Regions from separate parts of the Bacillus sp. CPT56D-587-MTF genome, predicted to be linked through region 4. Evidence: riboswitches for the same ligand, from Rfam matches in the RefSeq annotation. Region 4 holds a riboswitch; each other region holds the start of a gene.
The links. Region 4 has a riboswitch for thiamine pyrophosphate ahead of AC3WVZ_RS00120 (MTH1187 family thiamine-binding protein). Riboswitches for the same ligand answer to the same signal wherever they lie in the genome.
Positions count from the first base shown of each region.

Region 1 (7,963 bases), 4.8 Mb from region 4:
TGCACGGTTATGGTTTTCAGAAATACCGTAGTGGTCACCGTAGAATACGATTACTGAGTTGTCGTAAATACCTTCTGCTTTTAGACGCTCAATAAAGTGTTTCATTGCTTCGTCTAAGTAACGAGCAGTTACCATGTAACGGTCAAATACTCCATCACCAGAATTGTATTCGTCGATTAATTTTGTACTGTCATCGTAAGTGAATGGGTAGTGATTCGTTAAAGTAAGGAAGCGAGTATAGAATGGTTGCTTCACTTGTTTTAACATATCAATAGATTGATCGAAGTACTCGATATCTTTTAATCCCCAGTTTAATTTTGTTTCTGGCGTAATCTTGTAGTCAAGTTCGTTGTAGTAACGATCATAACCAAGTGCTGGATACATAATGTTACGGTTCCAGAATGTTGCGTTGTTTGCGTGGAATACCGACGTGTGATACCCTTGCTGACGTAAAATTTCTGGAGTTGCTGTATATTCATTGTTACCGTGTGTGAAGAATACAGCACCGCGGTCTAGTGGATATAACGAAGTATCTACTAGGAATTCAGCATCAGATGTTTTACCTTGACCAGTTTGATGGAAGAAGTTATCAAAGTAATAACTTTCTTTCGTAAATTGGTTTAAGAATGGTGTAACTTCTTGTCCGTTAACTGTTGCACCAATTAAGAATGTTTGTAATGACTCAAGAGAGACAACAATTACGTTTTTCCCTTTTGCAGTACCGAACATATTTGGATCTGGTTTACTTTGTGTTGTTTTTACGTAGTTTTCTGTTTCTTGTAATTTACTACCGTCAGCGAACGCTTTTTGTGAACTTGATTTTGCTTGTAAGCCAAGATCGTATACTTGGTGTACATATAATCCTAAGTTTTTAACAAGCATAACGCGGTCGAATGAACGTGTTAATAGTTCTGGGCGTTCAGCTTCTGCAAGTCCTAAGTTTGCGAAGAAAATAGCAACTGTTGATACGAAGTATAGAGAACGCATCGGGCGTGCTACACGCTCTGTAGGTGCAAAGTTCTTCATTTTCTTTAATAGAACGAAGAAAACGATAATGTCTGCAAATGCAAGGATAATTTTGTAGTTAAATAATTCTTTCACACTAGAACCTAAACTTCCGAAGTTAGATGTTTGTCCTAGCACCGGTAATGTAACGAAGTCATTGTAGAATCCGTAGAACATTACGTTACCAACAAGAACGATTGTTAAGACAAAATTAATTCCAAGTGCTATATAGTTACGTTTTTTCCCTTTTGCAAATAATGCAAGACCAACAAGCAGTAATGATGCTGCTAATGGGCTAAGGAATAAAATGAATTCTTGCATGAAAGATTCAAGTTTTAAGTCAAAGCTTGTGCGTGTAATAAGGTAAGTTTTCAGCCATAAGGCTAAAGCTACGAATACAGTGAAACGCACATTTTGAAATTGTGATTTCAAGGTTTCTTTCATTCATTTCCACCCTTTCTCTATCAGGCTTGGTCGATTTTGGAGCGAAAAATGCTAAAATAAAAAATACATAGTTTTCTTGGCCATAATTAAAGGTTCTATATTCACCCATATACGACTATAACTATGCATACCCTTTTGGTTTCTTTTGTTGCTCATAAGCATAACGTCATTTCTGTATTATACAACAAAATTCATTTCTGAGAAACACTATAACATTTTACATTTTTTGTATAAGATTTGTCACTACCAGAGAAAACTTTAACATTCGTTTATATGTCCGTCAACTAGAAAATATAACAAAGGTAGAGCAGAATGTTAAGTAGAAGTGAAAATTTTCTTTGTTGAGAAATAAGAAACGAAGATGGGTAAGGGTTATCTAGAAATCTATTATATGAAGGAAATCGTGTAAAAATTAACGAACACTTGTTCTTTTTTAGTTTGTTTGTTACAATAAAAGTTCATTGATAGGTTTTGTGTAATTTCCATGAACTTTTACTGATAACATATTGTAGCTTATTTCTTTTTAAAAATAGGGAGGCTTTTTACATGAAACAAAAATTTTCAGTTGAAGCGTTTTGGAAGAAAGTAAAACATGTTGCAAAGCAAGCAGGGCAGTCGGTCATTTATGCAAGTTTATTACTGTTTTACGTTTTGCAAAGACCAGATGTTCCAAAACGAGTGAAAATTATTGTAATTGGAGCACTTGCTTATTTTATTGCACCGATTGATGCGATTCCAGATTTCATTGCTGGAATTGGCTATACGGATGATTTAGGGGCGTTAACGGCCGCACTAATACAGGTGTCGTTATACGTCAATGAAGATGTGAAAGATAAGGCACGAGTGAAGTTGGCAGAATGGTTTGGTTCGGATATAGACACAACATTTATCGATCAGAAATTAGGTCAATAGGTGAAACCTGTCATAAGGTGACAGGACGAACGTAAGCGAGGAAGTGCATTATGCCATCAGGAAGAACGCATACGAAAATAAACTTAATATCCCTTCCGGTTGTTTTGTTTTTTCTCTTTTCGTATGGATTAACAAATTTTGATTTTTTATTAACTTTTGCAATTGGTTTTTTAGTAGGTACTTCATTTTTAACACCAGATTTAGATACGTACAGTAATGCTTATAACAAATGGGGTTTCTTACGTATATTTTGGTATCCTTATAAAAAAGTAATGCCGCATCGATCTTTCTTTACGCATACGATTATACTTGGTGATGTGATTCGTATTGCGTACATGTTAATCGTCTTTTCTCCATTTTTATTTCTATTAAATGTAATCGCACTGGATGGTAATTTAATAGAAATTGCGAAGAAACATGAGGTTGAAATTGTAACGTTCTTAATGGGAATTGTTGTGGCAAGTACGCTTCACATTATAGCGGATAAAGTGAATACGCGCCGAAAGAAAATGATGAGAAAAAAGAAGAAACGCAGAAGATAAAGTGAACGAATTAGGAAAAGGACCCTTGCAATTTGCAAGGGTCCTTTTTTAAACAAACGTTTGTTTAAAATTAAGCTTTCAGTACTTTAATTCCTTTTACAATGTTCCAGATGAAGTAGTATAAGCTGATGATTCCGCAAATAGCTAAGACAATCATTGATCCAATTCCAAGTGTTACATCTGCTTGGTCAGATCCCATGCCCATAATTCCTAAAATGGCTACACCGATAAATGTAGCAATACTTGGAATGATGTGTGTCCATAGAGCACGTTTTGCATGTGGCTTTGTTTCAGCGTCCCCCACAATCCAAACGATAATTGGGAATAAGATAGGGGCAAATAGTACACTAAAGTACGATAAAGCAGCTAATATTTTGTTTCCATTCATATATATCACCTCATAAATAATGTCCGTTGTTATACTATTATTATGCAATAAATTTTGCAAGCTTTCTATCGATGAACATTACAGGAACATGACGATTTTGTAAGATTTTTTCGTCAAATGATAAAATTTTCAAAAAAATCTTTTTTAATGGAAATTGTTATGGTACAGTATAAATGAAAGTTGTTGAAAACGTTTTCTTAAACGTTTTTTTATTTTAGACTTAAAGGTATGATGACCTGATAGTCTATTGATGAGGTTATTCTATTTAAAAGGGGATTCTTTAGGGGGAGAGAACAATGAACACATGGACACAAGTTTATGATCCATTCGGAAACATTTGGATTTCGGCAGCGGTAGCACTTATTCCGATTATCTTTTTTTTCTTAGCTTTAGCAGTTTTCCGCATGAAAGGGTATGTGGCAGGATTTATTACAGTTGTACTTACAGTTTTAGTAGCGTTATTCGCTTATAAAATGCCGTTCACGATGGCAATGGCAGCGACCGGATATGGTTTCTTATACGGATTATGGCCAATTGCTTGGATTATCATTATGTCGGTATTTTTATATAAAATTTCTGTGAAAACAGGTCAATTCGATGTGATTCGTGCATCGGTATTATCGATTACGAACGATCATCGTCTACTTGTTATTTTAATTGGATTTTCATTTGGAGCATTTTTAGAAGGAGCGGCAGGATTTGGGGCACCAGTAGCGATTACAGCAGCACTTCTTGCGGGGCTTGGGTTAAATCCTTTATACGCAGCAGGTCTTTGTTTGATTGCAAATACTGCACCAGTGGCGTTCGGAGCGATGGGAATTCCGATTACAGTTGCTGGACAAGTAACAGGTATTGATCCACATAAAATTGGACAAATGGCTGGGCATCAATTACCGTTCCTATCATTATTTGTGCCATTCTTTATCGTATTTTTAATGGATGGATTTAAGGGGATACGACAAACGTGGCCTGCGTTATTTGTAGCGGGTAGTTCATTTGCGATTACGCAGTTCATTACAGCGACATTTTTAGGACCAGAACTTCCGGATATTACATCGGCACTTGTAAGTTTAATTAGTTTAGCGCTGTTCTTAAAAGTTTGGCAGCCGAAAGAAATTTATCAATCCGGGCAAGCAAATAGTGAAGTAGCAGCAACAACGACAGTAGCATCGATGCCGAAATTAACGTTTGGAAAAGTAGTGAAGGCATGGTCTCCATTTATCGTATTAACGGTTATGGTAGTCATTTGGAGCCAAAGTTTCTTTAAGGCATTATTCGCTCCAGGAGGGGCTTTAGCAAGTCTTGTATTTAAGTTTGAAATTCCAGGTCTGCATAATCTAGTAATGAAAGCAGAGCCGATTGTAAATAAATCAACGCCTTACGAGGCAATTTTGAAGTTTGATGTATTATCAGCAACCGGAACGGCGATTTTAATTGCTTGTATCATTTCCATGTTTATTTTGAAAATGAATGTAAAAGATGCAGTAGTGACATTTAAAGAAACGTTAAGCGAATTAAAAATGCCAATTCTATCTATCGGATTCGTACTAGGGTTTGCATTTATCGCAAACTATTCTGGTCTATCTTCTACGTTAGCGTTAGCATTAGCCGGAACTGGCGGACTATTCCCGTTCTTCTCACCATTCTTAGGCTGGATTGGCGTATTCCTAACAGGGTCTGATACGTCTGCAAATGCACTGTTCTCAAATTTACAAGCCATTACAGCGCAGCAAGTCGGCGTATCTGAAGTGCTTCTCGTTGCAGCAAATACAACAGGCGGTGTAACAGGTAAAATGATTTCCCCGCAGTCGATTGCGATCGCTTGTGCAGCGGTTGGTCTTGCTGGAAAAGAATCGGATTTGTTCCGTTTTACAGTGAAGCATAGCTTATTCTTCGTAATTATTGTTGGTATTATGACGTATGTGCAGGCGTATTATTTAACGTGGATGATTCCGTAAAGAGCAAAAGAAATAAGCTTTGAATTTTTCAGATTATGGTGTATGATGGGAAAGTATTGAAAATTAAATCAGTGATAAACTAGGGGTGCCTAACGTATGCGTAGGCTGAGAGAGAAGCGCGTGAACTTCTTAACCCTTTGGACCTGATCTGGCTCGTACCAGCGTAGGGAAGTTAACGGCTTTACATAATGATGTCTTTATGAGCCAGGTCCTTATTTTTTTATGGACCTGGCTCTTTTTATTTTGGCATACGCTGGCCATATCTCGTCCTTGTCACGTACAGGGGGGCAACAAAGGTTATGAAACAGTCTGTTTCAGCTGAGCAAATTGAATTGAAATCGAGTTTACCAGGGAGTAAGAAAGTGTATGTGGATGGACCACGAGAAGGTATGAAAGTACCGATGCGTGAGATTGAACAAAGCGAAACGAATGGCGTTCCAAATCCGCCAATTCGTGTGTATGATACGAGCGGCCCTTATACGGATCCTGAGTATAAAGTGGAGTTAGAAAAGGGGATTCCAACGCCGCGCCATTCTTGGATTCTGGGGCGTGGTGATGTAGAAGCATACGAAGGGCGTGAAGTGAAACCAGAGGATGACGGTGTGAAAGTGGCTTCGAAACATACACCTGTTTTCCCGCAGATGGATCGCAAGCCACTTAGAGCAAAGCAAGGTGCAAACGTTACGCAAATGCACTATGCACGTAATGACATTATTACGTCTGAGATGGAGTATGTTGCGATTCGTGAAGGGGTAGAGCCGGAGTTTGTTCGTAAGGAAATCGCAGAAGGCCGCGCTATTTTACCAGCGAATATTAATCATCCAGAAGCTGAACCGATGATCATCGGGCGTAATTTCCATGTGAAGGTAAACGCGAATATCGGAAACTCAGCTGTATCTTCTTCGATTGCAGAAGAAGTAGAGAAGATGACATGGGCAACGCGCTGGGGTGCAGATACGATTATGGATTTATCTACAGGTAAAAATATTCATACGACGCGTGAGTGGATTATTCGTAACGCGCCTGTACCAGTTGGAACTGTACCGATTTATCAAGCGCTGGAAAAAGTAAACGGAATTGCAGAAGATTTAACGTGGGAAGTATATCGTGATACGTTAATTGAGCAGGCGGAGCAAGGCGTTGATTACTTTACAATTCACGCTGGTGTATTGCTTCGTTACATTCCAATCACGGCAAAGCGTACGACAGGTATCGTTTCGCGCGGTGGTTCGATTATGGCGCAGTGGTGTCTATTCCATCATAAAGAAAACTTCCTATATACTCACTTTGAAGAGATTTGTGAAATTATGAAGCAGTACGATGTTTCGTTCTCTCTTGGAGATGGATTACGTCCAGGGTCTATTGCAGATGCAAATGACGAAGCACAGTTTTCTGAGCTTGAAACACTTGGCGAATTAACCAAAATTGCTTGGAAACATGATGTGCAAGTTATGATTGAAGGACCTGGACACGTACCGATGCACTTAATTAAAGAGAATATGGAGAAAGAGCTTGATATTTGTCAGGGCGCGCCGTTTTACACACTTGGGCCGCTAACGACAGATATTGCACCAGGTTATGACCATATTACATCTGCAATTGGAGCTGCGATGATTGGCTGGTTTGGAACAGCGATGCTTTGTTATGTAACGCCGAAAGAACATTTAGGTTTGCCAAACAAAGATGATGTACGCACGGGTGTTATTACGTATAAAATTGCAGCGCATGCGGCTGATCTTGCGAAAGGACATAAAACGGCTCATCAGCGTGATGATGCACTTTCAAAAGCACGCTTCGAATTCCGTTGGCGCGATCAATTTAATTTATCTTTAGATCCTGAACGTGCGATGGAATATCATGATGAAACGTTGCCTGCAGAAGGGGCAAAGACAGCTCACTTCTGTTCAATGTGTGGACCGAAGTTTTGTAGTATGAGAATTTCGCATGATATTCGTGAGTATGCAAAAGAAAATGATTTAGAAACGACAGAAGCAATTGAAAAAGGAATGAAAGAGAAAGCAGAAGAATTTAAAGAAGCTGGTAGTCATTTATATCAATAATATGTTACACCTCTTTACTTGATTGATCACACTGTAGTACCTAACTTTATTATAGAAGAAGCCCCATTTGCTAAGACGGTAGCAAATGGGGCTTCTGTTGTTTATAAGGCAAAGAAGAGATGTACCCAGTAGAATAAGAGGAATAGTGTGACGACTGTTGTGAGCGGGATAACGATAAGGGATACACTTAAATAGTCTTTCCATTTTACTTTAATTGTAACTACTCAGCTTCTTCAAATAAAAAAACAGGCCAAATACATGTTTCCGATTCGAAAACATGAAAAGAAAATACTCCAATCAGAGAAAGAATCTATGCCAAATAGAGAAATTCTCTTATGAAGTCGTGTTATTCCAAGGAACCGTTCTAGTTTCTATGACTTGGTTTATCGCTTGTAAGACCGATTGTTTTTGTTTTTTCATGGTACTCATAAAGCTTCGTATCTGACAAAAAGATTCTGCGCCTTTCTTACTTCGGAAAGTCCCAGACACTTTCTGTTTTACTTTCGTCATCCGAATATCCCGTTCTGCTTGATTGTTATCAAATGGAATGGCTGGATGTTCTAAAAACGCTAGAATTCTGTCAGAATACTTGACGAAGCGATTCCATAAATTTTGAGAAGGCGTCTGCTTTCCTTTCTTCTTTTGTTTCGTGGA
Region 1 is NZ_JBYTEF010000001.1:4,852,903-4,860,865, reverse strand. It holds gene AC3WVZ_RS25120 (LTA synthase family protein) at 1-1,449, opposite strand, end outside; gene AC3WVZ_RS25115 (YkvA family protein) at 1,996-2,361, shown strand; gene AC3WVZ_RS25110 (metal-binding protein) at 2,412-2,903, shown strand; gene AC3WVZ_RS25105 (magnetosome magnetite crystal formation protein family) at 2,974-3,291, opposite strand; gene lldP (L-lactate permease) at 3,588-5,249, shown strand; TPP riboswitch at 5,321-5,436, shown strand; gene thiC (phosphomethylpyrimidine synthase ThiC) at 5,549-7,309, shown strand; gene tnpC (IS66 family transposase) at 7,643-7,963, opposite strand, start outside.
Region 1: it holds a riboswitch for thiamine pyrophosphate, as region 4 does, so the genes downstream of both, thiC (phosphomethylpyrimidine synthase ThiC) here and AC3WVZ_RS00120 (MTH1187 family thiamine-binding protein) in region 4, are expected to answer to the same signal.

Region 2 (7,963 bases), 2.2 Mb from region 4:
TTTTTCTTTACGAGCCTTTTGTAGCATTTCAAGTATAATCCATAAAGGAACACCTTTATCTTTTAGCATCTTCCATAAATCTAATTCATTAAATTTATGCTCAGGCTGTTTCATTTCTTTTTCAGATAAACGAATATCAAACTTGATAGGATCATTTATTTTCTTACTTTCAAGTTTAGTAGAAGAGATGGTATTATGCTCAAGATGAGATGGAGTTATTTTAGTAGGTTGAGACAATGTATGAATATTTGATCCGATTTGCATGATTTTTCCTCCTTTTCAAGCAATGAGATTAGTTTTCTTATGGTTTTTAAATCTTTTTAACATGAGGAAACTATATCTAATTATAAATCTAAATAAATAGATTTACAAGTTATATTGTAAAAAGTAAATATTTACTTGAATTAATATTTATCAACATTTGTATATGTTTTCTATATATACAAAGTATATAAAATACTTTACATTATGTTTAAGTTGTTAAATTATTCTGTTAATTAGTTAAAAAGAAAAATGTAAACGTTTTATTAGGGGGGAGAAAGTATGGGGAAGTTATTTTTAAAAATATGTTTTTTTGCATTAGTGACCGTATGTTCATTCGCAGCGAAAATATCATACGCTGAAGAGAGGCAACAAAATAATTATCCTATCATATTGGTGAATGGATTTGCTGGATGGGGTAGAGAAGAAATGCTTGGCGTAAAATATTGGGGTGGTGTTCATGATATACAGGAAGATTTGAAACGAAATGGTTATACGGTACATACCGCAGCTGTTGGACCTGTTTCTAGTAACTGGGATCGTGCATGTGAATTGTATGCACAAATTAGCGGTGGGACAGTAGACTATGGTGCAGTCCATGCTGAGAAACATGGACATAATCGTTTTGGCAGAACTTATAGTGGTTTTGCGCCGAATTGGAGTGAAACAAATAAAGTTCATTTAGTTGGACATAGCATGGGTGGACAAACGATTAGAACATTAGTACAGCTATTAAAAGAAGGTAGTCTTGAAGAAAAGAATTATGTGAAAAATCACCCAAACACCAAAATATCACCACTATTTGAAGGCGGAAAATCATATGTTCATAGTGTTACAACATTAGCAACCCCTCACAACGGTACAACACTTGCGGATGGGAGTCTTCTACTGCCGTTTGTTAAAGATTTACTCATTACAGCTGCAAGCTTTGGAGGAAACAATAATTTACATTATATGATTTTAAATTGGATCAATGGGGTATAAAGAAGAATGCTGGAGAGTCCTTTTTCCAATATAGTAATCGTATTCTAAATAGTTCACTTTGGAAAAATACAAAAGATATAAGTCAGTGGGATTTAAGTACAGATGGTGCAAAGGAGTTAAATAATTGGGTAAAGACGCAACCAGATGTGTATTATTTATCCTATAGTGGACATGCATCACAAGCAGCACCTATAACAGGTTTACATTTGCCTCATATAACGATGAATAAAGTGTTAATGGGAAATGCATTTTTCTTAGGTTCTTATGCGAGATATGAAGAAAACCGTCCGCTAGTTGATACTTCTTGGTGGCAAAATGATGGTGTAGTAAATACAAATTCCATGATTGCACCATCTTCTAATGTTGCTGTAAATAATAATGAGTCATTACAGGTTGGAAAATGGAATCATATCGAAACGAAAGCGAATTGGGACCATCTCGACATGGTAGGGTTAAGTGTTTCAGACTCGTTAGGTTTTTCTAGCATTCAAGAGTTTTATAGAACAATTGCTGAAAAGCTATCACGTTTACCGAAATAGGTAATAATAAAGCGCTCTCGATGGAATTCGAGAGCGCTTTATATTATATTGAAAGAGGGATTTGGTAGAAAAATATGGGGGGATATTATGAAAATTCAAGTTGTATTATCAGGATACGGAACAGTAGGCAGAGAGTTTATAAAATTATTAAATGAAAAATATTCATATATATATGAAACATATGGGATTCAATTAGTTGTAAGTGGCGTATTAGGGAGAAATATTGCAATACATAATGAAGAAGGCTTATCTCTTCATCATTTATTGATGTATGGTGGCGGTACCGCTGCAATTGAAAAATATTTAGAGTATCATCCGAAGGAACGTGCAATAACTAGCATAAGTGGTACTGTATTGGTAGAATCAACGGTTACAAATCTTAAAGATGGAAATCCAGGGAAACAATATATGAAACAAGCGATTGAGAAACAGATGGATATAGTAGCAATTTCTAAAGGTGCGCTCGTTACAAACTGGAGAGAAATAAATGAAGCAGCAAGAGGCGCAAATGTACGAATTCGATATAGCGGTGCAACAGCCGCTGCACTGCCGACACTAGATATCGGACAATTTAGTTTAGCCGGTTGCAGTATTGATAAAATAGAAGGAATATTAAATGGAACAACTAATTATATTCTTACGAAAATGTATGAGGAAGATATGACATTTGAAGAAGCGCTGAAAGAAGCACAAAATAAAGGGATTGCTGAGACAAACCCTATATTAGATATAAGTGGTTCAGATAGTGCGTGTAAATTGTTACTTTTGACTAACAGCTTAATGGAAACAGAGAAAACACTTACTGATATACATATAAAAGGAATTGAGCACGTTACAAAACAGCAAATACAAAACGCTAAGGAACAACATAAAATTATTAAATTAATAGCATCAATATATAAGGATGAGGGTGGCAATGTGAATTTAAATGTTGAACCGTGCGAAATAGAAAAAGATCATCCGTTAGCAAATGTAAATGGGACCGAAAAAGGAATTACATTCTTTACAGATACGATGGGACAAGTTACTACAATTGGTGGGGCTTCTAATCCACGAGGCGCTGCAGCTGCAGCTTTAAAAGATGTAATTAACTTATATCGAAAAGATTTGTAAGACCGTACCGCCCTTTATAAAAAATACATATGTCGTGGACCTTTTGAGAATGAAATAAATATGCAAAAATGATTGCAGGGGGTAAGGAATTGTTTAAGGATTTTAAAGTTGTTAAAGATCGTCCAGTTTATATTCAATTAAAAGACTATTTGAAAAAGATGATTATGAAAGGGCATTTGCTCGGGGATCAAAAAATCCCATCAACAAGGGAACTAAGTGAATTACTAAGTGTGAGTAGAAACACTGTACTCGCTGCTTATGCAGATTTAGAGCAAGAAGGACTCATTTATGCAGTTAAAGGAAAAGGGAACTTTGTTGCGAAGGTGGATATATCTAACACTTCGTCTGTTGAAATAGATTGGAAAAATAAACTTAATACAGTGACCGCATTAGCGGACGAATTAGATTTAATGAAACATGGTGTTCGTTGGGCAAAGGAAATGATTGTTTTTAATAGTATAGCCCCGGATGAGAAGCTATTTGATGTTGAAAATTTCAAAAGAGCTTTTCTTACTCGTATGTCCATTGAAGGGGACATCGTATTGAACTACGGATATGCAAAGGGATATAGACCGTTAATGAATTATTTACTTCATTACATGGAAATGAAAGGTGTAGACATTTCGAATAAAGATATTCTAATTACAAATGGATTTACAGAAGGGTTGGATATTGTACTCTCTTCTTTATCAAAAAAATCCGGGCGTGTCATTTGTGAGAATCCAACTCACCACGCTGCACTTAAGCTTTTCCGTTTACATGGACTTGAAGTTCATGGGATTGATATGCATGAGGATGGTATTGATACGAATGAAGTTGAAAAAAGTTTGCGTGAAAAAGATTTTGATTTTGCTTATTTAATTCCTTCTTATCATAATCCAACCGGTATTGTTACGAGTTCAGAGAAAAGAACGGAATTGATGAGGTTATTCTCAAAATACAAGGTTCCTATTATAGAGGACGGATTTAATGAAGAATTACGTTATTCAGGTTCACATTTAGCTCCATTATTAACTTTTGCGGGAGCTGGCAATAATGTGATTTATATTAGTAGCTTTTCAAAGGTACTTTTCCCTGGTTTACGTGTAGGCTGGATTATTGCAGATAAAGAGCTGATTCATTATTTAGAAAGCGTAAAAAGAGCAAGAACGATTCACACATCTACGCTAGATCAAGCTGTTCTGTTTCAATATTTACATGAGGGATATTTTGAAAAATATTTAAAAAAGGCAAGATCTGTTTATAAGAAAAAATATGAGTTAGCTGTCGGGGCATGTAACCAGTACATTCCTTTTAAAAGAATGACTGGAGATGGTGGACTTCATTTATTTATAGAGCTAGAAGAGCATATGAATGCCCGCACACTTTTACAAAAGTGTTATGAGAAAGGCGTTACGTTTTCACCTGGAGATGTTTTTTACTCTGATGGAGAAGGAGCGAACACTTTCCGATTAGGTTTTTCGCGCTTGAAAGAAGAAGAAATAGTTCGGGGAATTAAAATAATTGGTGATACATTAAAAAATGAAATTTGGAGTTGAGAAAATGAAAATCGGTGTTATTATGGGCGGGGTATCGTCTGAAAAACAAGTTTCAATTATGACGGGGAATGAAATGATTGCTCATTTAGATAAAAATAAATATGAAATAGTTCCAATTACATTAAATGAAAAAATGGATTTAATTGAAAAAGCGAAAGACATTGACTTTGCGTTGCTCGCATTACACGGAAAATACGGAGAAGATGGGACAGTTCAAGGAACACTGGAGAGTTTAGGGATTCCTTATAGCGGAAGTAATATGTTATCTAGCAGTATATGTATGGATAAAAATATTTCGAAAAAGATTTTACGTTATGAAGGTGTAGAAACACCAGATTGGATTGAACTTACAAAAATGGAGGATCTAAAGCTTGACCAGTTAGATAAGTTAGGATTTCCATTAGTAGTAAAACCAAACTCTGGCGGATCGAGTGTCGGAGTGAAAATCGTTTACAATAAAAATGAATTGATCTCAATGCTAGAAACTGTATTCGAATGGGATTCTGAAGTAGTAATTGAGAAGTATATAAAAGGTGATGAAATTACATGTTCAATTCTGGATGGAAAACAGTTACCTATAGTTTCAATTCGACATGCAGCCGAGTTCTTTGACTATAATGCAAAATATGATGATACTAGTACAGTTGAGGAAGTTATCGAACTTCCAGCAGAAATTAAGGAACGTGTAAATAAAGCGTCACTTGCTTGTTATAAAGCATTAAAGTGTAGTGTTTATGCAAGAGTTGATATGATGGTGAAGGACGGAATTCCATATGTAATGGAAATTAATACATTACCAGGGATGACACAATCAAGTTTATTGCCAAAAAGTGCAGAAGCAGCGGGGATTAGTTATAGCAAACTATTAGATATGATTATTGAAACATCATTAAAAGTTAGAAATGAAGAAGGGTTTTAAGGAGATTATATAACGAATTCTTTTGACAGTTTCACGAAGTATGCTATGATGAATACATTATAAAAACAAAATATTTATCCACTAGGGGGGCCTTTTATAGGCTGAGATCAAATGTGATTTTGAGACTCTTAGTACCTGATCTGGTTAATGCCAGCGTAGGGAAGTGGGAAAGACGTTGCTATTTAATGAGTAAATAAATACTGTCAATTTCACTTTCTTTACGCCTGTAAAGAAAGTTTTTTTATTTTACAGCTTTAATAATTGTGGATAAATACTTATATTTTATACATTATTGGAGGGATTTAAATGACTTTTTCACAATCATTACGTAAAGAAGTAGATTCAATTTGGGAAGCGAGTTTTAACCATCCTTTTGTAAAAAAACTTGGTGAAGGAACGTTAGATTTAGCTAGTTTTCGTTATTATGTGCTTCAAGATTCATATTATTTGAGTCATTTTGCTAGAGTACAAACTTTAGGAGCTGCAAAAGCTCTTGAATTAGAGACGACAGCTCGTATGGCACATCATGCTCAAAATACATATGAAGCAGAGTTATCTTTACATGAGAATTTTGCTAAAAAACTAGGGATAACGAAAGAAGAAAAAGATAATTTTATTCCTGCGCCAACTGCATATGCGTATACTTCACATATGTATCGTGCTGCGTATGAAGGGCATTTAGGAGATATCATTGCAGCAATTTTACCTTGCTATTGGTTGTATTATGAAATTGGCGAACGCTTAAAAGAGTGCCAGCCGGAAGAGCCAATTTATAACGAATGGATTTCTGCTTATGGATCTGATTGGTTCCGTACGCTAGTTGAAGAACAAATTACACGTTTAGATACTATCGCTGAAAAAGTAACAGAGGCAGACCGCAAACGTATGAAACAGCATTTTATTATTAGCAGTCAATATGAATATTCATTTTGGGAAATGGCTTATACATTAGAAAAGTGGCCAGTGGATACAGACGTAAAAGACGTAATTGGATAAAGAATAGAAGTAATGTTATAGATAGGTCTGGATCATACCTATCTATATATTTTTTCTTGTCAAATTTGCGTAAAGTTATTAGTGCTACGGATATGGCGAAATAGAATATCGATAATTTAGCTCATTTACTTGTCTACGCATTAACTGGATAAACTTCTGTCACATTTATTTTACAATTAAAGAACGTAAATGTTGGTGGTATGAAGTTAAATAAGAAAAGAAACCCGAGCTATTAGCTGTAACGGAGTTGTTTTTTCTTCGCAGGAATTCCTAAATTATCATGGAATGTTGTTAATACGATATGCAAATATGCATATCGTATTTTTTTGAGTTCTTTATGTGTTAAAATTAGATATAAATATATGGAAATATAAAGAAGCAAAAGCAGGAATATCCAATGAATTTTGAGAGGTGTTATATGTTTACAAATAAGAAATTAATTCGATTTGGTTTATCGTTGTTTGTATTTTTAGGGATAATTAATTTTACAATCAGCTATTTCCAAACATATCTTGAAACAGCAGCAGATATTAAATGGGTAATTCCAGAAATTTGGAAAACCATTTTGCTAGATGTTCCTCAAGGTATACTTGTTCTTTTAGGCGCAATTGCTTTATATGATTTCACAAAAGAGGCATCACAAAAAGACGCATCAATCTAAGTGTGTCTTTTTTCTATTAGGAATTTCATAGAGAGTTTTGCTGGAGAAATAGAATGAAAAGCCCTAATTAGGGCTTTTTTCTTTGTAGGAATTTCTTATCTGTCATAGAAACCGGTCACTTGGAGGTGTTATAGCGAAAGCCATTTACAGTACAGAAAAATCTAAGCAGCACACGGAAATATATAGGACATGGCATCATAATTATTGAGAAATTAATTGAACTTAGTAAGTATGAAGATATGACGCTAGAATTCATATTTTTTAATTTTTATTTATCCCGCTATTTGCCGGGCAGTAAGCCCCCCACCTCAAAATTCAGCGGAAGCAAAGAAGTTAGGTAGGGGATGAACAAAACCCCACTGATTAAAGTTTCACTTTATAAAAATGAGCCCATAGCAAAAATAGGTATATGAACAAGGTGCATCATTTAGTGATAAGTCATACTTTGTTGGTGTACGTATTGAACTTAGTTTGTAGCGCTATTCCTACTTAGATGTAACGAACAGAAACATAGGGAAGCATCGATGAGGTTGTATTTTATAAACGGAGGTTATGAAAATGAATCAGTTTCAACAAGAACTACAAGCGCTAAGTCTTAATGATTACCGATCTGGAAATATTGTCTATTGGGACCAGCAAAACCAATATCCATATTACTATATTGAAGATGCTGCTCGTCGCTGTGGCGGTTGTGGTCGTTGTGGCGGATTTCGTTGTGGTGGATTCCGTTGTATTGGTTGCTTCGGTTGTTTTGGTTGCGGAAGTTGCGGAGGTTGTGGCGGCTGTGGTGGTTGCTCTAACTGTTTTGATGGTTTTACTGATACTACCGGTACTATTGTAACGTATGAATATTAATTACATTTATCCCATTATTTGCGGGCAATAAAATCTTCCTTAAAATTCAGAGAGAGCAAAGAGAAGTTAGGTGGCGGACTGTCCATAAAAGCCCGAT
Region 2 is NZ_JBYTEF010000001.1:2,241,505-2,249,467, forward strand. It holds gene AC3WVZ_RS11430 (DUF3914 domain-containing protein) at 1-264, opposite strand, end outside; partial or broken gene AC3WVZ_RS11435 (esterase/lipase family protein) at 544-1,784, shown strand; gene AC3WVZ_RS11440 (homoserine dehydrogenase) at 1,872-2,897, shown strand; gene pdxR (MocR-like pyridoxine biosynthesis transcription factor PdxR) at 2,987-4,435, shown strand; gene AC3WVZ_RS11450 (D-alanine--D-alanine ligase) at 4,440-5,354, shown strand; TPP riboswitch at 5,428-5,533, shown strand; gene tenA (thiaminase II) at 5,661-6,350, shown strand; gene AC3WVZ_RS11460 (DUF3937 domain-containing protein) at 6,748-7,011, shown strand; gene AC3WVZ_RS11465 (heterocycloanthracin/sonorensin family bacteriocin) at 7,570-7,866, shown strand.
Region 2: it holds a riboswitch for thiamine pyrophosphate, as region 4 does, so the genes downstream of both, tenA (thiaminase II) here and AC3WVZ_RS00120 (MTH1187 family thiamine-binding protein) in region 4, are expected to answer to the same signal.

Region 3 (7,963 bases), 4.4 Mb from region 4:
CATATCGCCAGGAGCTAACGTTAAAAGACTCTTTTCCGGCTTCGGTGGCTCTGGGCTTTTCATTATATTTTTAATTCGTTTAAATAAACTCATGATCTACCCCTCCTTTTCTCTTTATAAACAAGCACCTAAAATTAGTGCACCAACAATATGTAATGATCCGGCTAACATCGCATGTGCAACGCTACCTTCTTTCGTACCTTCTTCTAAATCAAGACCAGACATTTTCTTTAATACGAATTCGATAAACATTTCTACCACTAATAAAATAACGAAAGAAACTGCTGATGCAAGAAGTGCTTGCCATAAATCATTTGCTTTCGTTATCGATTGAGATAAAATGTACCCTTGTGCAAATAATTTCATAATAAAACGAGTTGTTACAGCTGTATTTCCATTTTTGATTTCTTTTAAATCATTGTATTTTGTAAAAATTGAATCAACCCACATAATTGCAAATAAAAGTACTGCACTCGCTCCAGTCCATACAAGCATGGCAACTACATTCATCCATGTCATTGCAAAACCTCCTCTAAAATATAATAGAAAACCGACATGAATATATTTAGACATGTCGGTTCATTTGTCTTTATTCTATATTATTTCTCATACTGCTTCATAATACGAGCTAATTCATCGTCAACAGCAGAATTTTTGTTTAAGCTTGCGAATTCATCATCTAATGATTTTTCTTTCTTATAAACTTCACCGCTTGCTTCCGCTTCAGCCTCTAATTGAAGGGCTTTCTCTTCCATACGGCTTAAACCAGCTTTTGCTGAATTTGAATCAAATCCAGACATCGCCTGATTAATATTTTTCTGTGCTTTCGCAGCATTTACACGTGCTACAAGTGTTTCACGTTTATTTTTCAGCTCTGTTAATTGCTTACGCATTTCTTCTAGCTTTAGGCGCAGGTTATCAGCAGCAGCTTTATTTTGCTCGTAGCTTGCTTTATACTCATTCATTTTTTGCTCTGCATTTTGTTTTTCTTCTAATGCACGACGCGCAAGATCTAAGTTATTAGCTTGAACAGCCATATGAGCCTGCTCTTCACGTTTTTTCACAAGTGCTTCTTGCTCTTCAAATAATATTTTGAATTTCTTCTCAAGTGCGATTTGAGCTGCTACACTTTTCTCAGCCTCTTGTACATCGGCTTGCATATCGCGTAAATATTGATCAGTCATCTTAACTGGATCTTCCGCTTTTTCAATTAACGAATACACATTCGACATTGTTAAATCTCTTAATCGTTTAAATACAGACATCTAAATTCCTCCTATGATATACCTCATATTTCAAATTCACTACTTGGAAAACTGAAAAATCTCCCTTTACAGTAAAGAATATTCATTTTACAGCCTATGTGTTTATTATAACAAAACTAATATGTCCTTACATGTTATTTCCAAAATACATCCATTATAATATGACATTCTATATACAATATTGTATTTCTAATATATTCTCATTATCCCTCTTTGAAATTAACTTACTTTTGTGCAATTTCACTAAATTACATAAGTGTAATGTTACTGTAAGCTAACTCGATAGTTGCATTCCGATATTTCTTATACACTAATACCAGAAGCAACAAACAAGCTTCTTCACATGTAAGCACTAATACAAAAATTGTATTTACTATAAAACATATAAAAGGAGAAATCATCATGAAAAAATTAGTAGGAATCGGATTAGCAGCAGCAATTTCACTTGGAGCATTATCAGGTTGTTCTTTATTAGGAGAGAAAGCGAACGGCTTTGTACTGTACGGATCAGAAGAACAAGTTCAGCAAATTACAGATAAAAACAAAAAAGAAGTGAAAGAAAAAGACTTCTATAAAATGAAAATGACAACATTAGATGGTAAAAAAGTTCTTGTAATGGATAAGAAAACTGGTGAAGAACTAGTGAAAAAAGAGTTACTTAGCAAAGTTGATGAAAAAGACAACACGAAACCACTTGATAAATTACCAGCTGTAACAACAGAACAAGGTGTATTATTTGCAAAAGAAAAAGTAGAAAATGCTGCACTTGATGGGGCAAAATTAAAATATGAAGGCAACACAATTATCGGAAGTGGTCGTGCATATACAGATATGTATGCGATTGTCGATGACGCAACTTACAGCAATGTAAAAGGTGATGAAAAATCTGTAGGTGTATTAAAATTTGATAAAGACCCAAGTAAAGAATTCCCTGGTTACAAAGGCGTAGAAGCTTCTCAACTTGTAAAAATTAAAAAGTAAAACAAAAAAGCTTTGCGAAATTCGCAAAGCTTTTTTCTATTTATTATGAGCAATTTGCTCCATATCCGGGCTACAAGTTTGCGACTGACATGACTTATTTAAAGAACATGCCGCGCATTTTCCTTTTTTACTTCTCTTTACAAAATTAACTAACGTATATGCTGCATAACCAAAAATGATAGCTCCAATTATAATATTGACCATCATCACAATACATCTCCTTCTAGAATCCGAGTAAGGATCCAACTTGGTATATAATGAGCGTTAATACATAAGCAACTACGAGTGGATAAACGACTGAGAAAATCGTCCACTTCGCTGATCCTGTTTCACGTTTAATAACAGCTACCGTCGCTAAACACGGAACATATAATAAAATAAAGAACATAAATGCATAAGCTGATAATGCTGTATAATGTGCTCCCATTACATTTCCAAGCACATCTTCTTTAACTGCATAAATAATTGCCATTGTAGAAACGACAACTTCCTTCGCTAAAAATCCTGTTAAAAGGGATGCTGCAGCTTGCCACGTTCCGAAGCCGAGCGGTGCAAATAGTGGTGCGATAAATCCACCAATCATCGCTAAGTAACTGTCTCCCATATCAACGCCAAATCCTGATGGACCTGCATAGTTTAATAACCAAATGACAACCGAACCACCAAAGATGAATGTACCAGCTTTACGAACAAATCCTTTTCCTTTCTCCCACGTGCTTAGCCATAATGTTTTTGCTTGTGGCACACGGTAAGGCGGTAATTCAATTACGAAAATAGACTTTTCCGCTTTCAAAATTGTAAGAGACATAATTTTTGTAACTAATAACGCAAGAACAATCCCTGCAACATATAAAGAAAATACAACAGTCGCCTGACTATGCGGGAAAAATACGCCCGCAAATAATGCATATACAGGTAATCGTGCTGAACAAGACATAAATGGTGTTACTAAAATGGTAAGTAAACGTTCTTTTTCCTGTTCAATCGTTCTCGCAGCCATGATACCTGGAACGTTACATCCAAAACCGATAATCATCGGAATAAAAGCTTTTCCGTTTAAGCCGAAAAACTCCATAATTCTATCCATAACAACTGCAATTCGCGCCATATACCCTGAGTCTTCTAATAATGAAATAAAAAAGAATAGTGCAAAGATTTGTGGTACGAATACTAATACAGCACCAACACCGGCAATAATACCTTCTGTAACTAGTGCTTGAATAAAATCAGAAGCTCCAATACTTGTAAGTCCAGCCGTCACCCAATCCGTAAGCTGGCCACCAAAAAACTCATCTAACATATCCGATAAAGGTGTACCAATCCACGTAAACGTAACCTGAAAAATAAAAAACATAACTGCTAAAAAGATTGGAAGTCCTAAAATTTTATGTGTAATTAATCTATCAATTTTTTCTGAAAAAGGAATTTTCCCTTCTTTCTCATGCTTCATAACATTTGTTTTTAACTTTTCAATATACGCTTCACGAGTTTTGTAAATGTGCTCTTCTAACGTACAATCAAGTCTTCCTTCTAAGCGAGATCGAATGGCTATGAGTTCCTTATAAATTGGTAATGCTTTCATTTCTTTTTCTACTACTTCGTTATTGCTTAAAAATTGAAGTGCTAACCATCTCGGATGCTCGTAATTCGCTGTCTCTAAAAGAGCAATTACTTCTCCAATTCCTTCATCCATTTGTACACCATATGAAATAAGGAATGGCTTTTTCTCTTTTTTGTCATTTTCTTTAAGAGTCGTAAGCAGTTCTTCACAGCCTTTTCCACTTCTTGCAACAACAGGAACGACTGTTACACCTAATAGCTCTGATAATCGTTTTACATCAATGACAATTCCTCTTTGCTTCGCCACATCAACCATGTTTAAACCAATTGAGACTGGCTTACCAAATTCAAGTAACTGCAACGTTAAATGCATATTTCTTTCAAACTGCGAGGAATCTACGATATTTAACATATGATTAAATTCTTCTGTTAATAGAAAGTTTGTTACAACACCTTCATCACGTGAAACTGGATTTAAATCATAAACACCTGGTAAATCAATTAATGTTCCTTGTCTATCTTTTAATTTACCAACCTTTTTTTCTACTGTTACACCGCTCCAGTTTCCTACGTATTCATAAGAACCAGTAAGTGCATTAAATAATGATGTCTTCCCTGTATTCGGATTCCCTAGCAAAGCTACCTTATTCACGCTAATTCCACCTTTATCATTTTCGCGTCACAATGACGAATACTAATTAACTGTCCACGACACTCCAATGTACAAGGACCTTTGAACATCGCTTTCTGTTTCAGGCGAAGTTCGCTTCCTTCAGCAAGACCGAAAGCAGCTAGTCTACGCTTTAATAGCTGATCTAAAGACTGAATACTTTTTACTAACACTTTCTCTCCAATTTTAATATCTACTAAGCTCATAACCTTCCCCCTCAGAAGAGAATGATAATTATTTTCAAAAAAATTATACCACACCCTATTTCTCTTGTACTATACCCTTTTGCTTCATATTTATTAACATTTCGCTACAATTCTATTTCAATTATTGTCATACTGTATTCGTTTGCCATTCTCATCCATTTCGCTTACAATAAACAATAACAAATAAAGAATTTCGTTATCACTGGGGGAGCCATGCCGCTGAGAGGGAACACTTCGTTCCGACCCTTCGAACCTGTTAGTTAATGCTAACGCAGGGATTGTGCAAACGTCCGAAATACATACCTCATTTTTATTTACGTATTTCGTATCCTCCTATGATATCTATTCTTTTTTGTACAACTTGGATTTAGGGGGAGACAACATGCGTAACACCAATTTACAAGCGATGATCGAATCTGCTATTCTTGCAGCCTTCGCCATGATTATCGATATTTTACCATTATCACTTAAACTTCCAACAGGCGGTTCTATCTCATTCGCTATGATTCCTATTTTTATTATTGCTTACCGCTGGGGCTTTAAATCAGCTTTCTTAGGCGGTTTAGTTTGGGGACTATTACAAATTGTCGTGGGAGATGCTTATATTTTAACACCTGTTCAAGCATTCATTGAGTACTTCATTGCCTTTGCTTTTATCGGATTTGCTGGCTTATTCTATCGTCCAATTCAAAAAGCACTTTTAACATCCAATGAAAATAGCTTAGAACAATCAAATTTAGGTAACCGTAAAGACAAACATTCATCAAAACAAAATCAGGGTAAGAAAGTCCTTGCTTATATTATCCTTGCTACATTTATCGGTAGCTTTGCTCGCTATTTCTGCCACTTTATTGCCGGCATTATTTTCTGGGAACAATATGCGCCGAAAGGTCAATCAGCTGTGTTATATTCATTAATCGTAAATGGAAGTACAATGCTTGGTTCTTTTATTTTATGTACCGTTTTACTTATATTTTTATTTATCACTTCACCACGATTATTCAAAAGCATCAGTGCTTATCAAATGAATACACAAAAAAAGGGTGCTTAATGAGCGCTCTTTTTTCATATCGTAATATCAATTAAAAATACAATAAATGCGCAAAAGAAAATAAATACCATTATACTTAGCCAATTGCTATGCACGGTTCATCGACTCCTTACATAACCTCATATTCTAAACAAATTATACTGATTAAAAATAAAGATTAGGTAAAGATAATATGAAAATAAATTAAAAAAGCATAGATCATATTGTCTACGCTTTTTTCGGTAAATAGAAATAAAATAATACACCATCTTCTGTATTTTCTGCCCCATATTCAGCATCATGTAGTTCTAAAATATTCTTTGAAATAGCAAGCCCAAGCCCCGTCCCACCTTGTGAACGCTGACGAGCTGTATCCACGCGATAAAAACGATCCCAAATTTTATCTAATTGCTCTTCTTCAATATGAGTACCTTTATTTTCAATGCACACTTTTATACGATTCTTCTCATCTATTGTAGAAATAATAATATCCTCTTTATTTGGTGTATATCGTATAGCATTCGTAATGAAGTTCACGATGACTTGTTCAATCCGGCCTTGATTTGCAATCACTTCAAATGAACTTATATTTTTATGAATATGAAGTTCTTTTTTCTCTATTTCCACAGATAGATGTTCACATATACCTTCAATTACTGTATCAATATAAAACGAATCTTTTTTCATTTTATATGTACCAGATTCAAATTTAGCTAACTCAAGCATATCCAAAATTAACGTATCCATTTTGTCTACTTCTCTCTCCATTGCCTGAAAATAATACTCTTTTTTATGTTCAGCTACCCCATCTTTTAAAATAGAAATACAGCTTTTCATAATACTTAGCGGTGTTTTTAATTCATGTGAAACACCAGAAATGAATTCTTTTCGCGTCTTTTCTAACTTTCTTTCCTTTTCAATATCTTCTTCTAACTGTCCAATATGCGAATGGAGTTTATTTGATAGCACATTAATATTTTTCGATAAATCTCCAATTTCATCTTTCGAAGTAATCGGTATTTTTTCTGTGAAGTCTAAATGCGCTATTTTCTTTGTTGTATCATTTATTTTCAATAATGGCTTTGCAATTTGTTTTGAGTAATAGAACGAAGCTAAAAAAATAAGAACGACTACAAATGCAATGATATAGATATAATAATCTTGCACCATTTGTACAGCTTCATCTACCGGCTGTAAAGAAGCCATCGCATAAATATATGTTACCGATCCGTCTTTTTCTTTTATTGGTTTCATTAATAATTTATATTTTATATCATTCTTTTCGTAGTCCATTGTCTTTGTTGAATACTCTATTTGATTACTCTCTTTTAGTAACACATCCGTTTGAAATTCTTTTATACTATCCAAAAATAAAGTGTTTTTATAAATTGGATTTACGGGGCCTTTTACATCTGGAAACTGTACTTTCGTAACACGCCCTCCTATGTAAACATCTGGTTCTTGAGCAGCTTGCTCCCGAACAGCCGGCTTCTTTTCCTTACCAAGTTGTTCCACAGCTGCTTTCTTTTTCTCCTCATTTAATTTACTCATTTTCTCATTAAATGCTTTTTCTAACGGTTTATTAGATCCGCTTAAATTCTGCTTAGATAAAGAAAAAGAGAATGGAATAAAACTATCTTCTTTTCTCACTCCAGAAAAATAAATTTCTTGCCCTAAAAAATGCTCCGATAATTTATTATCAATCTCCTCTATATTGACGAGATTGCCTAAAGGAATTTTAAATATTTGTTGTCCAAAGCTCTTTTGTTGCCTACGATCTATCGTTACCTCAAAATAAAAATCATCTGCATGTTTTAAATTCCCGTTCTTATCTAATGTCGTAATCCACGTATTATTTTCTCTTAAAAAGTCTTGCTCTAGTTTCTGAATTTCTTCTGCATTTCCTGCATGATTTAAATAGTTCTTCTCAAAGGAATTTAAATTCACTTTAATATCTTCCACTTTTCGATTCGCATAATATTGTTTAAAAAATATCGTTTGTCCAATAAATATCGTCGCTAAAATTAACATGCATAATGCTGTTGTAAGAGTAAATAATTTTAGAACAATCCCTTTTCTCATATATTCCCCTCAAATTTATAACCAGTTCGTACTACAGTTGTAATATACTTTGCTTTCTCTCCTAATTTATTTCTTAAATTACGAATATGGCTATTCACCGTTCGATCATCGCCAGCAAATTCATATCCCCAAATTCTTGAAATGAGTTGCTCTCGCGTTAAAACAATTC
Region 3 is NZ_JBYTEF010000001.1:4,447,698-4,455,660, forward strand. It holds gene AC3WVZ_RS22960 (DUF4178 domain-containing protein) at 1-93, opposite strand, end outside; gene AC3WVZ_RS22965 (DUF350 domain-containing protein) at 115-519, opposite strand; gene AC3WVZ_RS22970 (PspA/IM30 family protein) at 600-1,265, opposite strand; gene AC3WVZ_RS22975 (lipoprotein BA_5634 family protein) at 1,668-2,246, shown strand; gene AC3WVZ_RS22980 (FeoB-associated Cys-rich membrane protein) at 2,283-2,453, opposite strand; gene feoB (ferrous iron transport protein B) at 2,470-4,458, opposite strand; gene AC3WVZ_RS22990 (FeoA family protein) at 4,455-4,682, opposite strand; TPP riboswitch at 4,877-4,978, shown strand; gene thiT (energy-coupled thiamine transporter ThiT) at 5,065-5,733, shown strand; gene AC3WVZ_RS23000 (sensor histidine kinase) at 5,941-7,794, opposite strand; gene AC3WVZ_RS23005 (response regulator transcription factor) at 7,791-7,963, opposite strand, start outside.
Region 3: it holds a riboswitch for thiamine pyrophosphate, as region 4 does, so the genes downstream of both, thiT (energy-coupled thiamine transporter ThiT) here and AC3WVZ_RS00120 (MTH1187 family thiamine-binding protein) in region 4, are expected to answer to the same signal.

Region 4 (7,963 bases):
GGTTTTTCAACATTTGCAATCATGTTTAATAATGTGCTTTTCCCGCAACCACTTGGTCCTACAAAGGAAACAAACTCTCCCTCTTGTATAGAGGCACTAATATTCTCTAATACATTCTTTCCGTCAAAAGATTTCACTATATTTTTTATTTGTAATCCGCTCATTTTTCACTTGGAAGGAATTCATTTGTAAAAGCATCTTTTACATCGATTTTCTTTTTAATAACTTTGTTGTCATATAAGAAATTCATGTAATTCGTCCAAATTTCTTCCTTCTGTACTCCCCATGCTTTAGCATCATCTTGATACTTCGTACTTAACCATTTTTGGCTTTCTTGAACTAAATCTTTATTTACATCTGGAACAGCTTTAATTAAAATATCAGCAGCCTCTTTCGGTTCCTTAATTGCAAAATTATAACCTTCTGTCGTTGCACTCATAAACTTTTTCACAAAGTCTTTATCTTGCTTCGTATGTTTTTCACTCGTAATAATAACAGGACTATAGAAATCAAGCGCTGGATCTAAGTCCTTCACCATAATCGTATTTAACTCTTTTCCTTGGCGCTTCGCTTCAATACCATCCCAACCGTAATAAATCCATTCGAAATCTGCATCACGACCGATTGATTTAAAGAAATCTGTTTGTCCTAAGATGATTTTTTCAACTTTATTAAAATCAGCTTGATGTTTATCCATAATCGTCTTTAATGTCGCTTCTTCCGCTGGTCCTCCCCAGCCGCCGTAACGTTTACCTTCAAAATCTTTCGGTGACGTCATATTATCTTTCTTAAGCGATGCAAACGCTGAAGTGTTATGCTGAATAATCGCTCCTACAGATACAACAGGAATTCCTTCCACACGAGCTAACGTTACATTTTCTTGTGCGCTTATTGCGAAGTCTGCTTTTCCTGATGCTATCATTTGCTCTGCTGTTACATTGTCACCTGGTTGAATAATTTCTACATCTAATCCTTGCTTTTTGTAATAATCTTTCGTTTGCGCTACATACAAGCCAGTATGATTCGTATTTGGAAACCAATCTAATACTACTTTTACTTTTTGATCTTTACTTGCACTTTCTTCTTTCTTCGCCGGATTACATCCAGCCACACCTACCGCTACTAAGGCAGCTAACATAACTTTCAAACCTTTTTTCATTTTCTGCCGTCCTTTCTATATATCCATGGTGCTGTTATTCTTGCCATAAACTCTACGATAAAATACAGGCATAATGTCACCATAACGATGATTGCTGCAACACCAAATACTCGGGCAGTCAAAAAGGATTTTGTAGCCCTCGTAAGCATAACGCCTAATCCTTCACTTGCACCGAGCCATTCTCCGATAATTGCCCCCATTACGCTATATGTAACTGCAATTTTTAAACCTGAGAAAAAGTATGGAAGCACTGCTGGAAATTTTACTTTCTGGTAAACTTGCCATTTTGTCGCCTTCATTGTTTGTAACAGTTTCAACATGTTTTTATCTACTGTTTGAAAACCTTCTAAAATACTAAGCGCAATTGGGAAGAAACAAACGAGTATTACGACCATTACTTTCGGCAACATCCCATATCCAAACCAAATAATAAATAGCGGTGCAAGTACAACAATTGGAATTGTTTGCGAAATAACGAGCAATGGATTTATTAAAATACGAAATAACGGTATAACGTCCATAATAATTGCGATGCTCGTCCCCAATAAAATTGCAAAGAATAGTCCAATTATAACTTCCTGCAGTGTTTGCATCGTATTTGGTAATAGTAAATCTTTCATCCCAATTAATTCTTGAACAATGGCAGAAGGCTTTGGTAAAATCCACGGTTCGATTTTAAATAATGAAACAGATCCTTCCCATATCGCAATGAGAAGGATAAGCCAAATAGTTGTAATAAGTTTAGATTGCTTCTGGTTTTGCATATTCATCACGGTACTTCCAAACCTTTTCATCTATCGTTACACCAGTGCTTGGACGATAATGGATTTTAATAGAAGTAATCACTTCTTCTGCTCCAGCATCGACGCAAGCTTGTTGCGCACGTTTAACGACATCAAGAAGTACATCTAATTCTCCTTCCAAAGTTGTTTCCATTGCCCCTACTTCATAACGAACTCCCGATTGTTGCACAACTTCAATTGCTTTATCGACAACAGAATATACATCTTTCGTTTTTGCTTGTGGTACTACTGAAAATGACATTGTAACTTGTTGTGACATAATAAAATCCCCCTTATAAAAATAAATTTCAAAAATAAGAAAAGGCTTTCCTACTGCGTAGGAAAGCCTTTTATGCAAGTTATTACAGAATAACATATGCTACATCACTTTAAGTAACTCCCTACGCTGGCATTATCCAGATCAGGTTGAGGGTCGATGTTTACTTACATCCTCTCAGCCAATTGGCTCCCCGGTCCTTAATTCGTTTTCATTGTAGCATGATTTATTTTATTGAACAAACAAAAGCATGCATAATCATTTCATTATTTTTGGAAAATAACCAACTTTTTCACCATGAGCTAATAACTGCTGAATAAATTCTTTATTAATTGCTGGTACTATCAATTCTTTTTTCTTAATCCATTTATTCGTTCTACGCGTACCCATTACAATTTCAGATTGCTGCGCTCCATCTCCTGCAACTTGAGAAGCAATTAACTCTGCTATTACTTCATTTCCCTTCGCTAATGCAAGTCCGGTATTTACATATTCTGAAAGTGGAACCATTTCAAGATTGTATCCACACTCTCCAATTAGCTGTATAAATTGTTCAAACTCAATTTGATGTGGATGACAAATATGTAACGTCTCTCCTATAATTTGCGCATCTTGCAAATACGATACAATTGATTTACTAGCAAAATCAATTGGTGTGAAATCAACTTTCCACTTCACATTTGGTGCTTTCCCAATTAATAGCATTGTTTTAATAGGACGATAAAATGCGTTTCCTTCAATATTTTGTTGGAACGAACCTGTTTCTGAATGACATGCTAAATTACCTGCACGATAAATATTTCCACGCAAACCATTTTTCATTGCTTCACGAACAATGTTTTCCGCTTGTAGTTTACTATTTGAATATACATTCTCTAAGTCTACACTGTAATTAAAATCACCAGTTTTCATGTATGTATCCCATTGATCTACCGCTAATTCTAACGGGATACCAATTGTAGAAATAAAATGGAATGTAGCACCTTTCTCCGCTAATGTTAGCATACGGCTAGTTCCTTGGACATTTATATTTTCAAATTGTTTTACATCTCCAAAGTCTATTATTTATAAAACTTAAACTGCCTAAAAGCGTAATGAACCGCAACATTACGCAATTTTGTACTATATCGAAAATTATAAATGGCAACACTTTTCTGGTTATTTGTGACCAAATCCGTTACCGAAAAAATCGAAATAAAAACTAAAAAAATAAAAGAGCACAGCGTGTTAATAAAGTGGTGAGACACTTTATTAACCGTTCGCCTAACGTAACTAGGCAAACACCTGCTGTAACTCTTTATGTACCTTATTTTATCGTACATAAGGGTTCCTCCGCAACAGTTTGCTTACATTTTGTGGCATACTGTTGCTTTTTTATTTCCAAAGGAGACGAGCCCTTATGAAAAAATTGACTGCCTATAATGCTGATGTTCAAAAATATATACAACAAAATCGATTAAGCACGCAAAAGAAATATGAAATTATAGCTGCTATGAGAAAACGTGTCGATGATGCGAATCAAAGTTTTGAATGTCTATTTCCTTCTCGCTCTAAGCGGAAAGTTGTAATGGATCATATTATTTACATGCTCTCAGGAAATGGCATATGCAAGATTTCTGCTGAAACACTAGCAGATAAGGCTGACTGTTCTGTAAGAACTGTGACCGATACTGTTCGTGCATTAAAACAAACAGGTGAAATCCTAGTCGCTGGATTAGCTGATGGTAAGAATAAATATGTATTTGTATTAAAAACGCACCCTAATTTCACAACAATCATGAAAGAAGTATTTTACATAGATGCCTACCAAATTGCCGAACAAAATGCCGAGCAGGTTGCCGAACAGAAAAACCCTGAAACCGTTGAGGCTGTAAGCCTGAAAGATGAAAACACGAGTTCTAACTATAATAACTCTATTAACTCTTTAACTACTTTAAAACAAGAAAAAAATAATGATAGAGTATCCTTAATGGAATCAATTGAAATTGAGCTAAATGAAGCGCAAAACGATATACACAAAGAGTTCGAAAGAGTCCATACGTATTTTGTGAACGAATACCAAGAAATGATGTACCATACAATCAAAGCCGGAACGTATCATCCTATTCTAAAAACTACCGCATCGATTATTGGTCTGCGTGTAGGTAGCAATTGTGATGAAAGTCTATTTCGTCTTGCATTTAATGCGCTAGGAAAAATTGATAGATTCTTAAAAAACAACGGTATTCTTACAGACAGTGTACAAGCCTTATTTTCTCGTGTCTATTCGGACAACATCAAACTACTTAAAGCACCTAAAAAAGCGCATACAAGCTCTTCTGACGTACCTAACAATGACAAGCCATTCGTTTTTTACAATTGGTTAGAAGATACTGGCTCAAAAGAGCCAGCCACAAAGACAATAGACAGCTCTCTTGTTCCAGGTGTATATTACAAAATATCAAAAGAAGAATCTGATGAAATGGGACTATATTAAAGAGCTACTATGCCTTCACAACCATTTGATTCATAAAATCATGAATAGACTTTGTTTGGAATATGCGAAAATTGGGAGAGTAAATATCATATTGTGTATCCGTAACGATGAGTAGTGAGGGAAAATATTTGGATTTCTTCGGTTGCCATGGTTCTTGCTGCCATTCCAAACTATGAAAGTAGAATTCGTAACGATTTACTTTTTCTTGCATAACTTTCTTGCTGTAAACCGAATTCTGTACTTCTATGAAAAACGGGGATTGTCGCCATATGGTAAATATATCAGGTTCCATATACGCTTTACCGTATTTTGGCTCAACTTTGAATACTTTCGGCTTTTCGTACTGAAGAAGTTGCTTATATACGTCTACAATAGCAAGGAAATGCGGAATCTTTTGACTTGTTTTTCGAATTGTACTCGGTTGCGGGAAATAGATGTATGGCTGCTGTAATACATTTGCATCCACACTTCCATCTCTTCTTAACCGCTTCATCACCGTATTACAACAAGTCACAGCTTTCTTGCGTCCTTGAAAATGCAAATCGATAATATCATCACGGGACATACATCGAAATCGCTGTAAATCCTTTACGATTGCCTTATCTCTATTCTTCATGATTCAACACTCCAAACAAAGGTAGTTTTTCTTGCTCAGGACTCGGAAGCTCAACTGTATCTTTCGGTACACGGTACGGTTCAATCATTTGTTTCGCTTTGTTTAATTCTAAATAAGGCGCTTGCACTTTCTTGAGCCCATGTAATTTTAGAATCATCTGACCAGATTGTGCTAACTGTTCCGCTCCGGGTGTACCCATGATATTGCTATTAATGCTATCAGCACATCTGAAACCCATTCTGACTGTCATGTTTAATTTCAATTTACCATCTAACACTTTTGCATCTGGACGTTGCATCGATAGCATAAGAAAAACGCCTAATGCTCGACCAACCGCAGATATTTTTTCTATTGTCGTCATACACTCTTTTTCATCCTGTAGCATCGCTACTTCATCAATTGCTAGGAGAATGTAGGGTTTCCGTTTGTCAGGATGTAATTTGTTGTATTCGTCAATATGATCTACTTCATATGTTGCCATGAGCTTTCTGCGTTCCCTGATTTCATTCCATACCTTTTGAAGCATGATTTTCATTTCGATTTCCTCCATACACACTTCTTTTACATGTTTTACTCTACGCAAGAAATGAAATTCAGAATTTTTCAAATCGCCTAGGTACAAATGCAAGGTATCGGGCGACATGGCTTGAATCAATGTAGACAAGATAACTCGCACCATACTACTTTTTCCTGAACCTGTTTCTCCCGCAATGAGAAGATGCGGTGTATTTGCATCCACCATATCGTAAGTAATCATTTTTCCGAACTGGTCACGTCCTACTACAATAGGAAGACGGTATTCTTTTAATAACGGCTGCCATTGCTTGTAACTATAGTTGTATGGTTTTAAACCGCCATCAGAATGAAATACATGGAGTACAAACTTTTTAATATCCCCTTCAATTGCTACATTCCTTCCTAAAATCTGTTGAAAGCAAAACCATTTCTTTTCAATCGTCTTTGGATCCAATCCATTCGGAATGGTAAACACATATTGTACACACTGGTTCGAAGAAGTAACTGCATGAATTTTAGGGTAAATTGGCACTTTCCCTCCACGCGTTTGATGTTCTCTATATAAACCTGCCTTACGAAACACTTCCATTAATTGCTGCTTTAAAGACCTCTTGTACATCCATTCCTTTAGTTTCTCCATGATAAGCCCCCTAGAACATGATTACAATTCGAATAAATGCATAGCCGATGAATCCGACTCCTCCCATTCTCACCCCATAATGAATGCCATCAGATAATAATTTAGCTGCTAATACATGATCATTTTGTACAAGATATTTTTCTAGCAGAACTGCCCCGATTAAAACGGTTCCCACTACTCCTAACGCAAGATACGTATGTATCATGGAATCGGACATATGAAGAAAAGCCAACGGACTCCCTGCATGATATTTTTGTATTTGTCTCTCTTTCTTTTTGTACGACCCACTCATAAAATCCCGAAAGGGAATGATTTGTTTTGTCCCCCACATACGCTCATCTCCCTCATTTATTTCTTATCGTATTCCGCACAAGATTCTGAACAATACTTCTTTCCATTCCACCTCCAAAACAACCAATCGGATAACAAACATTTACAATACTCACAAGTTTCTTCGTATGATGCCATCTTGCTGTTCATTTCCTTCGCTCCTTTATAAACAGAATATAAAATTCACGCAAAATAACGCTTTACGCACCCATTACCATGGTAGCGTTACCTTGATAGGAACCATGGCAGCTACCACGGCAGAAAGCGAAAACTTACCATGATACCTACCTTGGTAAAGTCACCTGCTCCTACCTTGATAACTACTTTGATAGGTGAAACTTTTCTTACCTTGGTACATCATATCGGGGAGGGCTTGGACAATATTCAAATTTTTTTGAAGTCTAAAAAATTTGATTCTTGGACAGAATGGTTACCAACTATGAAAATAAAGGGGCGAGAAAGAATGTTCGGCTTAGGTAAACCACGTTCACGTTTCGGAAAATTCTTGGATAAAAACGGGATTTCTCAGCAAGATGTAGTACGAGAAAGCGGGGTAAATAGAGGAACAATCAGTAGAATTTGTCAGGGCAATGCATTTCAACCTTCATTGAAAAATGGAAATAAAATTATAAAAGCGTTGCGAAGACTAACTAATAAAGATGTACATTATGATGACTTCTGGATGTAAACAAAAAATCCGCCTCCAAATAGGAGACGGATTCTTCATTGTGCAATAGATCAGAGAACATATTTAAAATATAAATCATATAGAATTATCAGTCAATAAAAAGTTCTATCTTTCAATCATATTGGATATACTGTAAATGACATCTAGAGAATCACCACATGAGAGTCGCCTTCAACTGGGGAAGGCGACTCTCATATTTTAAACATATTTTCAAAAATCTTTACATATATTAAACTGCTCCTGTTATGTTATACACGATTCTTTCTATACGAAAAGGCAATCCAGACTCACCACCCTGGATTGCCTTTTCTATTTTTTAAGTTATACAACATAATTTTCTGCACATATATAAAGTGGTTCAAGAGAAACCACTGAAACAGAGTACACTTTGGTCAAGTATATTCTGTGTTTCATTATCATGTTCTTCCTTGGCCTAACATAAAAATAATATAGAACACAACTACGGGGATAATATATCT
Region 4 is NZ_JBYTEF010000001.1:18,087-26,049, reverse strand. It holds gene AC3WVZ_RS00135 (ABC transporter ATP-binding protein) at 1-164, opposite strand, end outside; gene AC3WVZ_RS00130 (ABC transporter substrate-binding protein) at 161-1,159, opposite strand; gene AC3WVZ_RS00125 (ABC transporter permease) at 1,156-1,929, opposite strand; gene AC3WVZ_RS00120 (MTH1187 family thiamine-binding protein) at 1,901-2,221, opposite strand; TPP riboswitch at 2,323-2,424, opposite strand; partial or broken gene AC3WVZ_RS00115 (SDR family oxidoreductase) at 2,477-3,274, opposite strand; gene AC3WVZ_RS00110 (cytosolic protein) at 3,618-4,694, shown strand; gene AC3WVZ_RS00105 (replication-relaxation family protein) at 4,702-5,310, opposite strand; gene AC3WVZ_RS00100 (FtsK/SpoIIIE domain-containing protein) at 5,300-6,466, opposite strand; gene AC3WVZ_RS00095 (hypothetical protein) at 6,477-6,797, opposite strand; gene AC3WVZ_RS00090 (helix-turn-helix transcriptional regulator) at 7,260-7,484, shown strand.